DNA from 2 places in the Bradyrhizobium sp. McL0615 genome. Region 2 is predicted to be linked to the other one. Evidence: riboswitches for the same ligand, from Rfam matches in the RefSeq annotation. Region 2 holds a riboswitch; the other holds the start of a gene.
The links. Region 2 has a riboswitch for cobalamin ahead of metE (5-methyltetrahydropteroyltriglutamate--homocysteine S-methyltransferase). Riboswitches for the same ligand answer to the same signal wherever they lie in the genome.
Positions count from the first base shown of each region.

Region 1: it holds a riboswitch for cobalamin, as region 2 does, so the genes downstream of both, ACPPVP_RS03395 (TonB-dependent receptor) here and metE (5-methyltetrahydropteroyltriglutamate--homocysteine S-methyltransferase) in region 2, are expected to answer to the same signal.

Region 1 is NZ_CP188254.1:744,078-751,899, reverse strand. Features, by position in the region: gene soxB (thiosulfohydrolase SoxB) at 1-578, shown strand, start outside; gene ACPPVP_RS03420 (hypothetical protein) at 575-1,036, shown strand; gene ACPPVP_RS03415 (MBL fold metallo-hydrolase) at 1,272-2,312, shown strand; gene ACPPVP_RS03410 (ABC transporter substrate-binding protein) at 2,415-3,251, opposite strand; gene ACPPVP_RS03405 (ABC transporter ATP-binding protein) at 3,251-4,033, opposite strand; gene ACPPVP_RS03400 (FecCD family ABC transporter permease) at 4,030-5,073, opposite strand; cobalamin riboswitch at 5,209-5,406, shown strand; gene ACPPVP_RS03395 (TonB-dependent receptor) at 5,520-7,790, shown strand.
Region 2 is NZ_CP188254.1:1,392,261-1,400,082, reverse strand. Features, by position in the region: gene ACPPVP_RS06605 (MmgE/PrpD family protein) at 1-1,450, shown strand, start outside; gene prpC (bifunctional 2-methylcitrate synthase/citrate synthase) at 1,462-2,634, shown strand; gene prpB (methylisocitrate lyase) at 2,645-3,565, shown strand; cobalamin riboswitch at 3,649-3,850, shown strand; gene metE (5-methyltetrahydropteroyltriglutamate--homocysteine S-methyltransferase) at 3,962-6,307, shown strand; gene ACPPVP_RS06585 (hypothetical protein) at 6,363-6,560, shown strand; gene ACPPVP_RS06580 (Rieske 2Fe-2S domain-containing protein) at 6,568-7,638, shown strand; gene ACPPVP_RS06575 (ABC transporter substrate-binding protein) at 7,635-7,822, opposite strand, start outside.

The DNA of each region.
Region 1 (7,822 bases), 650 kb from region 2:
AGATCGCCGCCGCCGACCGCCTGCTCTACCGCCGCGGCAATTTCAGCGGCACGATGGACCAACTGATCTGCGACGCATTGCGCGAAGAGTTGAATACCGAGATCGCGCTGTCACCGGGTTTTCGCTGGGGCACCACGGCGCTGGCGGGCCAGCCGTTGACGATGGAGGACGTGATGGCGCAGACCGCCGTCACCTATCCCGAAACCTATGTCCAGACCATGACCGGTGGCCAGATCAAGGACGTGCTGGAAGACATCTGCGATAATCTCTTCAACACCGATCCCTATTACCAGCAGGGCGGCGACATGGTCCGCGTCGGCGGTCTCGCCTACACCTGCAGTCCGAACGAGACCGTGGGCAAGCGGATTTCCGAACTCAAGTTCGACAACGGCCACGCGCTGGAAGCCCGCAAGCGCTACAAGGTGGCGGGCTGGGCCTCGGTCAACGAGCAGACCGGCGCGCCGATCTGGGACGTGGTCGCCAAACATTTGCGGTCGGGCAAGCCGCCCAACCGAGCGGCGCCGGGCGTGACGCTGAAGGGCGTGGAAGACAATCCGGGCATTGCGGGACAGGGATGAGCGGCTTTTCGACCATCATTCGGGTGACGATTGCGGCGCTGCTGATCGCTGCCGCCGCTCCGGACGCTCGCGCCCAGCAGGTGCCGCTGCAGGACAAGCCGTTCGCCGAACACAAGATCGTGCTGCAACTCTCCGACAATGATCCGCGCAAGCAAGGCCTCGTGCTGAGCGTCGCCAGCAATTTGATGAAGCATTACGATCCCGACAAGGTCGCGATCGAGGTCGTGGCGTTCGGCCCCGGCATCGAGCTGCTGCGCCCGGAAAATCCCAACCGCAAGATGGTCGAGAGCCTGGTGGCACAGGGTGCGCGTTTCGACATCTGCCTCAACACCGTCGACACGCTCGAACGCGAGAGCGGCAAGCGGCCGGAGTTCATCGCGGCGGCGACGCCGGTGCAGGTCGGCGTGGCGCAGATTCTGTTTCTGACCGAGAACGGATATACACTGGTGAGGCCGTGACCGTTGTGAACTAGGCGGGTCGCCAGACTGCTTCAGCGTGATTTCGAGCGGAGCAAAGCAATCCATCTATCCCTTCGCTGCGGCATGGATTGCTTCGCTCCGCTCGCAATGACGGGGCAGCCTTCGGGAGTAAAATCTCTCAGGAAGGTTACTTCATGTAGATGAAAGTTGTTTGAGAAGACCATAAAACTAGAATAATATCCTGCCGAGACTCAGTGAGAGCGCGGCAGCAAGCATGATCTTTCGTCAGCTTTTCGACAGCGTTTCGGGCACCTACAGCTACCTGCTGGCGAGCCGCGCGGGCGGCGAGGCGTTGATCCTCGATCCCGTGCTGGAGAAGGCCGACCGTTACTGCCAGCTGCTACGCGAACTGGACCTGCGGCTGGTGAAGGCGGTCGACACCCATCTGCACGCCGACCACGTTACGGGGCTGGGCGAATTGCGCGACCGCACCCAGTGCATCACCATCATGGGCGAGCAGAGCAAAGCCGACGTGGTGTCGATGCGGGTATCCGACGGCGACAAGGTGACGATCGAGGGCTTAAGCCTCGACGTGATGTACACGCCAGGCCACACCGACGATTCCTACTCTTACCTGATGGGCGACCGCGTCTTCACCGGCGACACGCTGCTGATCCGCGGCACCGGCCGCACCGATTTCCAGAACGGCTCCTCGCGCGCGCAGTATGAATCGATCTTCAACCGGCTGCTGAAATTGCCCGACGAAACCATGGTGTTCCCCGCTCACGACTACAAGGGCGATACGGTATCCACCATCGGCGAGGAGCGGCGCTACAATCCTCGGCTGCAGGTGCGCTCGGTCGACGAATATATCGAGCTGATGGCCAATCTAAAACTGCCGAACCCGAAGATGATGGACGTGGCGGTGCCCGCCAACATGCATGTCGGCCTGCATCAGGAGGAGCTTGCCAAGCAAGGACTCGCGCTTTCCGCCCTTGATGCGATCAAGAGCCTCGGCCGGCCCGATATCCTGCTGGTCGATTTGCGCGAGACCAGCGAACGCGCCAAGCACGGCACGATCTCGGGCGCGCTGCATGCGCCCTATCCCGGTATCGCCGAGAGCCTGAAGCCCGGCGGCATGCTGCGCGAAGTCGCCGCCGCCACCGGCCGCCGCGTGGTGTTCTTCTGCGCCTTCGGCGAACGCTCCGCGATGGCGGTGGCCGCCGCGAAGAGCGCGGGGCTGGCCAATACGGCGCATATCGAAGGCGGTATCGATGCGTGGAAGAAGGTGGGCGGTCCGGTGGTCCACGGTTGATCCGTAGGGTGGGCAAAGGAGCGAAGCGACGTGCCCACCATCCATCACCGAGCACGCCGCCAGATGGTGGGCACGCTTCGCTTTGCCCACCCTACGAAGGCCTCACCGCCCCACCCGCTTCACCTCCGCCGCCAGCGCATCCAGCGCATCCGCCAGCAGCACGCCACCGCACTCGGTCATACGTTCCGGAACCACGATGCGCTTTTCCGGCGGATAGAAGCGCTCCAGCGCCGGATGCAGCAGGAACGCCTGGCCGTCGTCCTTCGCCCTGTCGCCGGCCTGCGAAACCACGATGAAGTCCGGCCGCAGATTCACGATCGCCTCCAGCGAGGCAAATCCGCCGAAGGCGAAACCGAGATCGCCGGCCGCGCTGCGCAGGCCGGTTTCGCGGAGTAGCGAATCGACAAAGCTGTCGCTGCCTGCGACCCAGCCGCGCCGCGACAATGGCAGCACGCGATAATGCTGTTCCGAGACCGCGCGGCGGGCGCGCGCCAGCGCCGCATCGAGCCGCGCGATTTCCGCAGCCGCGCGATCGGGATGTCCGGTGATGTCGCCGGCTTCGCGGATCTGCTGCCGCGCTTCGTCGAGGGTTTGCGGCACGGCGAGTTCGGCAAGATGAAGTCCCTTGGCCTTCAACAGCTCCCGCGTCGAGCGCTTGTCAAACGCGCTGGCGACGACGATGTCGGGCCGGATCAGCAACACGTCCTCAGCGCCTCCCGACAGCACGGGATAACGGCTGATGTCGCCCGCCTGCGATTGCCAGCCGTCTCGCGAAAACCGGCTCAATCCAAGAATCTGTTCGGGGTCGGCCAGCGCCAGCACCAATTGGTCGGTGCAGACATTCATCGACACCAGGCGCGGCAGATTGGCAGCCGATGCGCCGCTGCCCGGCAACGCAAGCACCATCATCGCGGCCCAAAATGCCAGCCGCCGTCGCATCAGATATCCGCCCACGGCACGATGACCGCCTCGCGCTGGAATTCCGCGCGATAGGCCGATATCCTGAACACGTCAGCCATCACCTGCTCGGACAGTGCCTCTGCCGGCGCGCCCTGTGACACCAGCCGGCCTTCGCGCAGCACCAGGACATGGTCAGCAAACCGCGCCGCGAGCCCGAGATCGTGGGTCACGACGATGACGAGCACGCCCTTGTCGGCGGTTGCGCGCAGATTCTTCATGACGTCGATCTGGTGTCGCGGGTCGAGCGAGGCGGTCGGCTCGTCAGCCAGGATGACCGGCGCCTCCACCGCCAACGCGCGCGCCAGCGCGACGCGGCTGCGCTCGCCGCCGGACAATTCGGTGACGCGGCGATCGCTGAACTCGATGACGTCGACCGCCTGCATCGCTCGCAACACCGCCTCCACATCTCTGGGCGACAACCGCGCCGGATCGGTGGCGCCATGCGGATAGCGGCCGAGCGCCACGATATCGCGCGCCGGCAGTGGCCAGTGCACCACGTGCCCCTGCGGCAGGTAGCCGAAGCGCTTTGCCCGCTCGCGCAGCGGCAGCGACGACAGCCTCTGGCCGCCGACCTCGATCTCGCCTTCGGACGGGATCAATCCCGCCAGCGCCCGCAACAGCGTGGTCTTGCCGGCGCCGTTCGGTCCGACCAGCGCCACCAGGTGTCCCGGCGACAGCGCCAGCGAGACCTCTTTCAGCACGACGCGGCCGGCGAGCCGCACGCCGAGCCCCTTTGCGGTCAGAAGCGCTTGCTCGCTCATGCGACGCCTCCGCCGAGCGCGCGGCGCTCGCGCATGATCAGATAGAGGAAGAACGGTACGCCGATGATCGAGGTCAGCACGCCGACCTTGATGTCCGATGTCGAGGGAATGATGCGCACCGCGATATCGGCTGCCAGCAGCAGCGCGGAACCGGCGAGCGCGCTTGGCAGCAAAAGCCTCCCCGGATCATGGCCGATCAAGGGGCGCATCAGATGCGGCGCAACCAGCCCGATGAAGCCGATGGTGCCGGTGACAGCAACCGCGCCGCCGACGCCGAGCGCCACGCCCGAAATGACGAACAGCCGCAACCGTCCGACATCGACGCCGAGGCTTTGCGCGGTTTCCTCGCCGAGGCTCAGCGCGCGAAAGGCATGGCGCTGGCTGAACAGCATGATCGCGCCGGCAATGATGAAGGGAAATGCCAGCATGACATGCTGAAAGCTGCGGTCCTCCAGCGAGCCGAGCAGCCAGAACGCGATCTCCAGCACCACGAAGGGATTGCTGGAGAGGTTCATCACCAGCGCGGTGGCGGCCCCCGCAAAGCTCGAAATCGCAAGGCCTGAGAGAATGAGGATCAAAAGCCCCGCATTGCGTCCCGCAATAGACAGCAGCGCGAACACGGATACGAACGCGGCACAGATCGCTGCAACCGGCAGTGCGTAGGAGCGCACGTCGGCCAGCCCCAGCGCGATCACCAGCACCGCGCCGAACGCGGCTGATTGCGGCGCGCCGAACAGCGAGGGCGAGGCCAGCGGGTTGCGCAGCAGGCCTTGCAGCGATGCGCCTGATAGCCCGAGGATGGCGCCGATCGCCAGCGCCAGCAGCGTGCGCGGCAGGCGGATTTCCCGCACGATCACCTGCGACACGTCGCTGCCGCCGCCGAACAGGGCCTCCGCCACCGAAAGCGGCGACAACCGCACCGGCCCGATGCCGAGCGAGATCAGCATCAGCAGCACAACAAGGACAGAAAGCGCCGCCACAGCCCCGATCCTGCGGCGCGCGGCATCCTCGTTGGTTATGGCAACAGTCTCGACACTCATCGATCGTCCTAAAGCAGTTTTGCCCGCTCCGGTACAGGAGCTCAAGCGGCGGTGCTCATGCGGCAAAAATAGCGCACTCGTCCAGTGAGGATCGCAAGCGCGCCCAAGGCGGATTGACTCGAACTTTGCCAAACTTCTACCATAGTTCCTGACGGTTCCCGTTTGGGGATCAAAAGGGAATGCGGTGCGGGGAAGTCCCCCAATTCCGCGGCTGCCCCCGCAACTGTAAGCGGCGAATCCTTCGTCATACGCCACTGGGAATCTCGGTCCTGGGAAGGCGACGAAGGGTAGCGACCCGCGAGCCAGGAGACCTGCCGTCAGCCGTGGTCACACGCGAAGATGTCGGTCGGGGAGTACAGGCATTAGCTTCACTGGGTTCGCGCAAGCGGGATGGTGAGACTTGGTTCGCTGTGACGTGCCACTGACGTCATACCGAGGTTAAGTCCATGTCTTCCACTACCGCCACGCGGCAGCGCCGCTTCTGGCTCACTTCCAGTTTCCTGGTGCCCTTCGTATCGCTTGGCATTTCCGACGCGCAGGCGCAGCAGACGTCATCCGAGCAATTGCCGCCGATCGAGGTCACCTCCCCCACCGATCCGAACAAGACCCGCGCCCGGCCGCTCGACAATGACGGTAGCGGCACCACGACTCGTTCGGCGCGGACAGCGCGACCGGAGCGTGGTGCTGGCACCGGAGCCTCCGATGGCACAAGTCCGGGTACGGCTGAGGCCGGCGGAACAGGCACCGGCGTGCGACAATTCAACGGCATCGTCGGCGCGTCTTCGACTGTGATCACGGCGCAGGACATTGCCCATTCGCCCTCGTACAATCTGCCTGACATTCTGGCGCAGGTACCCGGCGTGCAGCTCACCACGCTGTACGGCATTACGGCAAATGGCGCGCGGACTTCCGTCGACCTGCGCGGCTTCGGCGCCTTTGCGACCTCGAATACCCTGATCCTGGTCAACGGCCGCCGGCTCAACGACGTCGACATGGCGCAGGTCGATCTGTCGACCATTCCGCTTCAGTCGATCGAGCGCATCGAGATCACGCGCGGCAACAGCGGCGCGGTGCTCTACGGCGACAACGCGATCGGTGGCGTTATCAATATCGTTCTGAAAAGCGGGGTCGGCGGCCCGCCGGTGTCGATGCGGGCCGAGGCCGGTGTCGGCTCGTTAAACACGCGCCTCGCAAATGTATCGGCAGCGACCAATTACGGTCCGTGGTCGACCTCGTTCTACGGCAACGCCATCAAGTCCGACGGTTATCGCGACAACAACGCGCTGGACCAGAAGAACGGCGTCGGCAACCTCAACTACACGACGCCCGACCTCAAGGCATTCCTCACCGTCACCGGCGACGACCAGAAGCTCGGCTTCCCCGGCGGTCGGACGGTCGATCCCTCGATCGGGCTCAACCAGCTCGTCACCAACCGCCAAGGCACCAACACGCCGTTCGACTATGGCAACCAGCAGGGCGCCAGCGCGACCGCCGGCTTCACCAAGACCATCATCGACGGCGTCGACCTGATCGTGGATGGGGGTGTGCGTGACAAGAAATCGCAGGGCGGTTTCTTCGGCACGCTGCCGACCATTCCCTTCAACTATGTCGACAGCCACCTGCAGACCTGGTCGATCACGCCGCGCCTCAGCATCAAGAATTCCCTGTTCGGCGTGCCGTCGCAGATCCTGACCGGCATCGATTATTACGATGCTGCCTTCAACTCAGACCGGCCGCTGTTCAAGGGCGCGCAGCCGATTCACGTCTACGACCTGTCGCAGCAATCGCTGGCCGGATACTGGCAACACACGGTCGGGCTATTGCCGACCACCGACTTCTCCTATGGCGCCCGGGTTCAGAACACGTGGCTCAGCGCGCGTGATCGTCTGAATCTCACCGCACCCGGCATCTTCGGTTTCGAAAGCCAGGCGCTCCCGCTCGACAGCAGCGAGACCAACTACGCGTTGCATGTGGGTCTCGAACATCGTTTCAACGACGTGTTCTCGGTATTCGGCCGCGCCGCGCGCGCGTTCCGCACGCCGAATGTCGAGGAACGCGTGGCCTCCGGACCCTTGCTGCCGTTTGCGCCCTTCCCGGGACCGCCCCAGGATTTCAAGCTGAAGACCCAGACCTCGCACGACATCGAGGGCGGCTTCCGCGTCAAGGCCGGCGCGTTCCAGATGCAATCGAGCATCTACGGCATGGATCTTGAGAATGAGATCCATTTCATCCCGGCGCTGTTCTACAACGTCAACCTCGATCCGACCCGGCGTTACGGCTCGGAGACCAGCGCGTCGCTCCGCGTCAGCGACACCGTGCTGCTTCGCGGCGGCATCGCCTATACCCGCGCCGTGTTTCGCGAAGGGGAGTTCGAAGGCAAGGATGTGCCGCTGGTGTCGCACTACACCGCGAGCGGCGGCGTGACCTGGAACATCTGGCAGAACTACCTGGTATTCGATGCTACGGTGCGCGCCTGGAGCGAACGCATCATGGATAATGATCAGGCGAACACTCAAGGCCGCATTCCAGCGAGTGCAACCGTCGATCTGAAACTGAGCGGCGCCTACGATCGCTTTTTCTGGTCGATCAGCGCCAACAACCTGTTCGATGCGCAGTACTACGACTACGCCATCGCCAGTTCGTTCACGCCCGGCCGCTTCGCGGCCTATCCGCTGCCCGGACGCACCTACATGGTGAGGGCCGGCGCGACATTCTGACCGCAATAGCCGGTTCGGCCTTCGACCGGCCG
Region 2 (7,822 bases):
CGAGAGCGACGTGGTGGAGATGCTGGGCAACCGCATCATCGACAACGCCGCCGTTGCCGCAGCCTCGGTGGCGCGGCGTCCCGTTGTCAGCGCGCGAGCGCAAGCCGAGGCGCATCCCTTTCAGCCGGGATCAACCGTGTTCGGGCTGACGCGATCGCAGCGGATTTCGCCGGAGTGGGCCGCCTGGGTCAACGGGGTCGCCGTTCGCGAGCTCGATTTCCACGACACGTTCCTGGCGGCGGACTATTCGCATCCCGGCGACAACATTCCGCCGGTGCTGGCCGTCGCCCAGCACTGCGGACTGGCGGGCGCGGACCTCGTCCGCGGACTGGCTGCGGCTTACGAAATCCAGGTCGATCTTGTGAAGGGTATCTGCCTGCACGAGCACAAGATCGATCATATCGCCCATCTCGGCCCGTCCGCCGCCGCCGGCATCGGCGCGCTGCTCGGTCTGCCCACTGAGATGATCTATCAGGCCGTCCAGCAGGCGCTGCACGTCACCACGACCACGCGGCAATCGCGCAAGGGCGAGATATCGAGCTGGAAGGCCTATGCGCCGGCCTTCGCCGGCAAGATGGCGATCGAATCCGTCGACCGCGTGATGCGCGGCGAAGGCGCGCCGTCACCCGCCTATGAGGGTGAGGACGGTTTTATCGCCTGGCTGCTCGGCGGCCCCAAGGCGGAATACACCGTGCCATTACCCGAGAAGGGCGAAGCCAAGCGCGCCATTCTCGACACCTACACCAAGGAGCACTCGGCCGAATATCAGAGCCAGGCCCTGATCGACCTCGCGCGCCGGCTGGGACCGAAGATCGGCGACCTTTCGAAGATCGATAGCATCGTCATCCACACCAGCCACCACACCCACTACGTGATCGGCACCGGCGCCAACGATCCGCAAAAGATGGACGCGAAGGCGAGCCGCGAAACGCTCGACCATTCGATCATGTATATCTTCGCGGTCGCGCTGGAAGACGGCGGCTGGCATCACGAGAAATCCTATTCGCCGGAGCGCGCGGGCCGCGAGACCACGATCGCGCTGTGGCGAAAAATCTCGACGGTCGAAGACCCCGCATGGACCGCCCGCTACCACAGCCACGATCCGAAGGAAAAAGCGTTCGGCGGACGTGTCGTCGTGAAGCTGAAGGGCGGCTCCGTCATCAGCGACGAGATCGCCTTGGCCGATGCACATCCGCTCGGCGCCGGGCCGTTCAAGCGGACAGACTACGTCCGGAAATTCCGCAATTTGGCGGAAGGCGTGATCACCGCGACTGAGCAGGATCGCTTCATCGCAACGGTGGAAAGGCTGGTGTCGCTGAAGGCGGGCGAACTGACCGACCTCACCTTCACGGTCGATCCGAAATTGCTCGGCAGCACATCGACGCACGGAATCTTCGACTGGCGCAACGCCGCCCAGACAGCGGCCCAGCGCGCCGCCGGCAATCGATAGGGGCAATTGAAATGACGGACATCAAGCCTGCGCCCAAGAAGTCAGTCGCGCTTTCCGGCGTGATCGCCGGCGACACCGCGCTGTGCACGGTCGGCCGCACCGGAAACGACCTGCACTATCGCGGCTACGACATTCTCGATGTCGCCGAGACCTGCGAGTTCGAGGAGATCGCGTATCTCTTGGTGCACGGCAGCCTGCCCACGCTGTCGGAACTGCGAAACTACAAGGCAAAGCTGAAGGCGCTGCGGGGGCTACCGCTCGCGGTGCTGCAGACGCTGGAATTGCTGCCCGCTGCCGCGCACCCGATGGATGTCCTGAGAAGTGGCGTCTCCGCGCTCGGCTGCATCCTTCCCGAGGCTCATGATCACAACCAGCCCGGCGCCCGCGACATTGCCGACCGGCTGATGGCCTCGCTCGGATCCATGCTGCTGTACTGGCACCATTATGCCCATCACGGCCGCCGGATCGACGTCGAAACCGACGACGATTCGATCGGTTCGCATTTCCTGCATCTGCTCCACGGCAGGAAGCCCTCACCATCGCACGAGCGCGCGATGCACACATCCCTGATCCTCTACGCCGAGCACGAATACAACGCCTCGACGTTCACCGCGCGCTCGATCGCGGGCACCGGCTCGGATCTCTATTCCGCGGTCACCGGCGCGATCGGTGCTCTGCGCGGGCCGAAGCATGGCGGCGCCAACGAGATCGCCTTCGAAGTGCAGAAGCGCTACGGCGATACGGACGAAGCGGAAGCCGATATCCGCCGCAGGGTCGCGGCCAAGGAGGTCGTGATCGGCTTCGGCCATCCGGTCTATACGATAGCCGACCCGCGCAACAAGGTGATCAAGGAAGTCGCGCGCCGCCTCAGCATCGAAAGCGAAAGCACCCGGATGTTCGAAATCGCCGACCGGATCGAAACGGTGATGGCCGATGCCAAGAAGATGTTCGCCAATCTCGACTGGTTCAGCGCGGTCTCCTACCATGCGATGGGGGTGCCGACCGCGATGTTCACGCCGCTGTTCGTGATATCGAGAACATCAGGATGGGCTGCGCATGTGATGGAACAACGCATCAACAACAAGATCATCCGTCCGGCCGCGAATTATATCGGCCCGGAGAACCTGAAGTTCGTGCCGCTGCATGAGCGCGGCAAAGCGACAATCGCCCCGCGCGCCGCGTAAGGAGACAAGCATGGCATATCTCGTGGGAGCCGACATAGAAGACAAGCCGGCCGGGGCGCGCTTCCGCGACCACCTGGACAGGCCGGGCATTCTCCAGATGCCGGGTACGCATAACGGAATGGCCGCGCTGCAGGCCCGAGACGCCGGTTTTTCCGCGCTCTATCTGTCCGGCGCGGCGGTGACGGCTTCGATGGGCCTGCCGGATCTCGGCATCATCACGATCGAGGAAGTCGCCTTCTTCATCCGCCAGGTGGCGCGCGCCAGCGGCCTGCCTGTGCTGGTGGATGGCGACACCGGCTATGGCGAAGCGCTCAACGTCATGAACATGGTGCGCACCTTCGAGGACGCCGGCGCCGCGGCCGTTCACATCGAGGACCAGCTGCTTCCAAAAAAATGCGGCCATCTCAACGACAAGAAGCTCGCGGATGCGCACGACATGGCGGCCAAGGTCGCCGCCGCCGCCAGGGCGCGGCGTCATCTCTATCTGATCGCGCGAACCGATGCTGCGGCCAGCGAAGGCATGGACGGCGCGGTAGCGCGCGCCAAACTTTATCTGGAGGCAGGAGCGGACGCGATCTTCCCGGAAGCGATGATTTCGCGCGAGATGTTCGAGGAATTCGCCAGGCGCGTTCGCGGCGTTCCGCTGCTGGCAAACATGACCGAGTTCGGCAAGACGCCGTTCTTCACCGCGTCCGAGTTCGAGGCGATGGGTTATCGCATGGTGATCTGGCCGGTGTCGTCGCTCCGCGTCGCCAATAAGGCTCAGCAACATCTGTTCGCGGCGCTCAAGCGCGACGGCGGCACCCACACGATGCTGGACCAGATGCAGACGCGCGCCGAATTGTACGCAACGATCGGGCTGCACGAATACGAGGCGCTCGACGCTTCCATCGTCAAGACCATCGTCCCCGAAGGCATGCCGCAGGCCTGATTGCTTCGCTGGCCCAACGTCGCTCATCCGGATTGATGGGTAGCTGCCCATCGGGGCCCGTATTGACTGGGATTGCCGTTGACCTTAACTGAAGCTGTCGTGGTTCTTCGGGCTCGTTCGGCCCGAAGCTAAGAGGGAAGCCGGTGGAAAGCCGGAGCTGCCCCCGCAACTGTAAGCGGCGAGCTGCTGTCCAACAAAGTCACTGAGACCACGATTGGTTTCGGGAAGGCCGGACAGCAGCATTGACCCGTGAGCCAGGAGACCTGCCTCGACAACATACACGTCCACGGGCGGGGTGTCCCGGTGGTGCGGTTGCGATTCCGCGCGCGCTTCCTGCCGTACGCGGAATCCAGACGTGTCACTTCGGCCTTTGCCCCCAACTTTTGGGGTTAAGCCATGTCTACTTCTTCACTTCCTGTTGCAACGCTCGGAACGCCGCGGATCGGACCCCGCCGCGAACTCAAAATAGCGCTGGAAAGCTTTTGGTCTGGCAAATCCAGCGAACAGGCATTGCGCGACACGGCCATTGGCCTTCGAGCCGCAAACTGGGCGCGTCAAAAGTCGCTTGGCGTCACGGTCATCCCGTCCAACGACTTTTCAATGTACGACCAGGTACTCGACACCAGCGTGATGGTCGGCGCAATACCGGAAGTATATGGCTGGAAAGGTGGCGAGGTCTCGCTTTCCACCTATTTCGCGATGGCGCGCGGCACAGAAGGCACCGGCCATGACGAAAGCTGCGGGCATGCCCATCATGAACACGGGTCGTCGCATGGCGCGCCCGCACAGGAAATGACCAAGTGGTTCGACACCAACTATCACTATATGGTGCCGGAATTCCGCAAAGGGCAAACCTTCAAGCTCTCTTCGCGCAAGCCTATTGAAGAATATGAGGAAGCGAAGAGCCTCGGCTATCAGACGCGCCCGGTTCTGGTCGGTCCGGTCACCTTCCTGAAGCTTGGCAAGAGCTCCGATCCGACGCTCGATCCGCTGTCGCTGCTCGACGCGTTGTTGCCGGTTTATATCGAGGTTCTGCAAGAGCTCGCGAAAAGCGGCGCCGAATGGGTGCAGCTAGATGAACCCTGTTTGGTTCTCGATCTGAACGATACTGCGCGGCAAGCGCTGCAGCGCACCTACGCGGCGTTTGCAAAGGCGTTGCCCTCGCTCAAAATCATGCTGACGACGTATTTTGGCGGGCTCGGCGACAATCTGGAAACCGCATTGGCGCTTCCTGTTGCCGGCCTCCACATCGACCTCATTCGCGCGCCGGACCAACTGAACGACGTCATCTTCCGTGCACCGAAGAATCTGATTGTCTCGCTCGGGGCCATCGATGGCCGCAACGTCTGGCGGGCGAACCTCGCTGCCTCGATTGAACGGCTCAAGCCGGCAATCGCCGAACTGGGCGCCAGCCGGGTCCAGATCGCGCCGTCATGCTCGCTGCTCCACGTTCCGATTGATCTCGAACTGGAAGCCGATCTCGATCCTGACCTGAAAAGCTGGCTTGCATTCTCTGTGCAGAAGATCAGCGAACTCGCCGTGCTCGGCCAGGCGCTCGCCGGCAACAGCGAAAAGGTCGCTGACGCGCTGGCAGCGTCGGCAACCGCAGCCATCGCCCGCGAGACATCGCCAAAGATTCACAGTACGAGCGTTGCCCGGCGCATGGCCGCAATCGACGAAACGATGCGCCGACGTAACAGCATATTCACCAAGCGGGCCGGCGTGCAGCGATCGCGGTTCGCTCTGCCCGCATTCCCCACCACGACGATCGGCTCATTCCCCCAAACCGCCGAGGTTCGCAATGCGCGGGCGGCGCACGGCAAGGGCACGATGAGCGACGCGCAATACGAGCAATTCCTGAAGGAAGAGACGGCGCACGCCGTTCGCTGGCAGGAGGAAATCGGTCTCGACGTGCTTGTGCACGGCGAGTTCGAACGCAACGATATGGTGCAGTATTTCGGTGAGCAGCTGTCAGGCTTCACCTTCACCAAGCACGGTTGGGTGCAGTCCTATGGTTCACGTTACGTCAGGCCACCGATCCTGTTCGGGGACGTCTCTCGTCCCGAGCCAATGACGGTCGAGTGGTGGCGTTACGCCCAGTCCCTGACAAAGAAGCCGATGAAGGCTATGCTCACCGGACCGGTGACCATTTTGAACTGGTCGTTTGTGCGCAACGATATCCCACGCAGCCAGACCTGCCGGCAGATCGCCCTCGCGATCAGGGACGAAGTCATCGACCTCGAAAGGGCCGGAGCGAAAATGATCCAGATCGACGAGGCGGCCTTGCGTGAAGGCCTGCCGCTACGGAAGTCGCAATGGAAAACCTATCTCGACTGGGCCGTCGAGAGCTTCCGCATCTGCTCGAGCGGAGTGGCCGACGAAACCCAGATCCACACCCATATGTGCTACTCTGAGTTCAACGACATCATCGACGCGATCGGCGCCATGGATGCGGACGTGATTTCGATCGAAACGTCGCGCTCCAAGATGGAATTGCTGGACGCCTTCAAGACCTACAAATACCCCAACGAGATCGGGCCCGGTGTCTATGACATCCATTCGCCGCGCGTTCCCGAGGTCAGCGAGATGGCGGAGCTTCTCTCGCTGGCGCGACAACGGCTGACAGATGCGCAACTCTGGATCAATCCGGATTGCGGGCTGAAAACCCGTAAATGGGAAGAGGTCCGCCCGGCTCTCGTCAACATGGTCGCCGCGGCGCGCGAAATGAGGGCCGCATCCTAAGCAAATCCGGAGTGCGCGGCTTTGCCGCGCGCTCCGCCTTGCATCGAGGTCGAACATGCGCTTCTGGATCGAATGTACGAGGTGGGAGACAGGGCAGCCCACGCACATCAATATCGCACTGGTTGGCAGCATGTGGCGCGACGGCGAGCGAACGGTGCTTGCCTTCGTCGGCGGCGATGCCCAGCGCATCGAAGTCACCGAGACGCCCGAAAAGATCATGGCCCTTCATCTTGGCCCGCTGGCAAAGGCATGACGACGCGATGACGGTGAGGCCCGATAACGCATGGTCGGAAGCATCGCTCGATCTTCGCAAGGTCGGCGCGCATCCGGATCACTGGTACCCGGTGGCATGGTCGCGCGAAGTGAAGCCGGGTCGGACATATGCCGCACGGTTTGCGGGCGAGCCGATCGCGCTGGTGCGGCCCAAGGGCGGCGAGGTCTTCGCGCTGGAAGACCGCTGCACACACCGGCAGGTGCCGTTATCGAACGGCGCGGTCGACGGCTGCACCATCCGCTGCTGCTATCATGGCTGGCGCTACGACGCATCCGGCGCTTGCGTCGATGTTCCCTATCTCGGCAAGGGCAAGCTGCCCAACGGTGTCCGCCGCTATCCCTGTTTCGAGCGCGACGGGCTGATCTTCGTGTGGCCGGGCACGTCCCCTGCCGCAGCCCCGCCAGCGCGGATCGGCGCGGCGGCTGACGCGGCCTACAGGACGCGGCTATTCGGCAAGCACGTCGCCTGCCACTATACATTCATGCACGAGAACCTGATGGACATGAACCACCAGTTCCTGCATCGCCGCACCACCGGCAAGGTCGTGCCGCGTTATCTTGGCAGCCGGGCTGGCGAGCGCTGGATGGAAGTCGATTACAGCTTCGCGCGGCCCGGCGAGAAGCCGCCGATCGGCGAGGCCGTCATCGTCGGCAGCTTGCGCGGCCGGGCGCAGGCGGCACGCGATCTCATGACGGTTCGCACCGAGTATCCATTTCAGAGCTTGCGGATGTGGACGCGCGGGGACGAGCCCGTGCTCAGCGTATGGCTGGGCTACACGCCCGTCGACGCAGCCCAGCGCTGTAACCGGACCTTCGTTGTGCTGTCGGTGCGCAGGCCCCGAATTCCCGGTCTGCTCGACCTGGCCTGGCCGGTGCTGGCCTGGTTTACCAACCGGGTCTTCGCGGAGGATTGCGAGATCGTCGAGATGGAACAGGCCGCTCATGACGCGCAAGGCGCCGACTGGAATCAGGAAGTGTTTCCGCCGATCCGCGCGCTGCGAAAACTGTTGCGCGAATGCGGCGAGCCGCTTGCCGCCCCGCGGGCAATTCTCCTCTAGTTCCCTGTCAGCAACTCGCCAAAACGCTCCCACGTCTTGCCGTTGAAGCGCATGAACTGCATCTGGTCGACCGGCACGTGGTCGGCGGGCCCGGTATTGACCTTGATGCCGGGCAATAGCATCGGCAGTTCAAGGTCCTTGATCGAATAGGCCTGCTTCAAAATGTTCTCGGTCGACAGGTCGT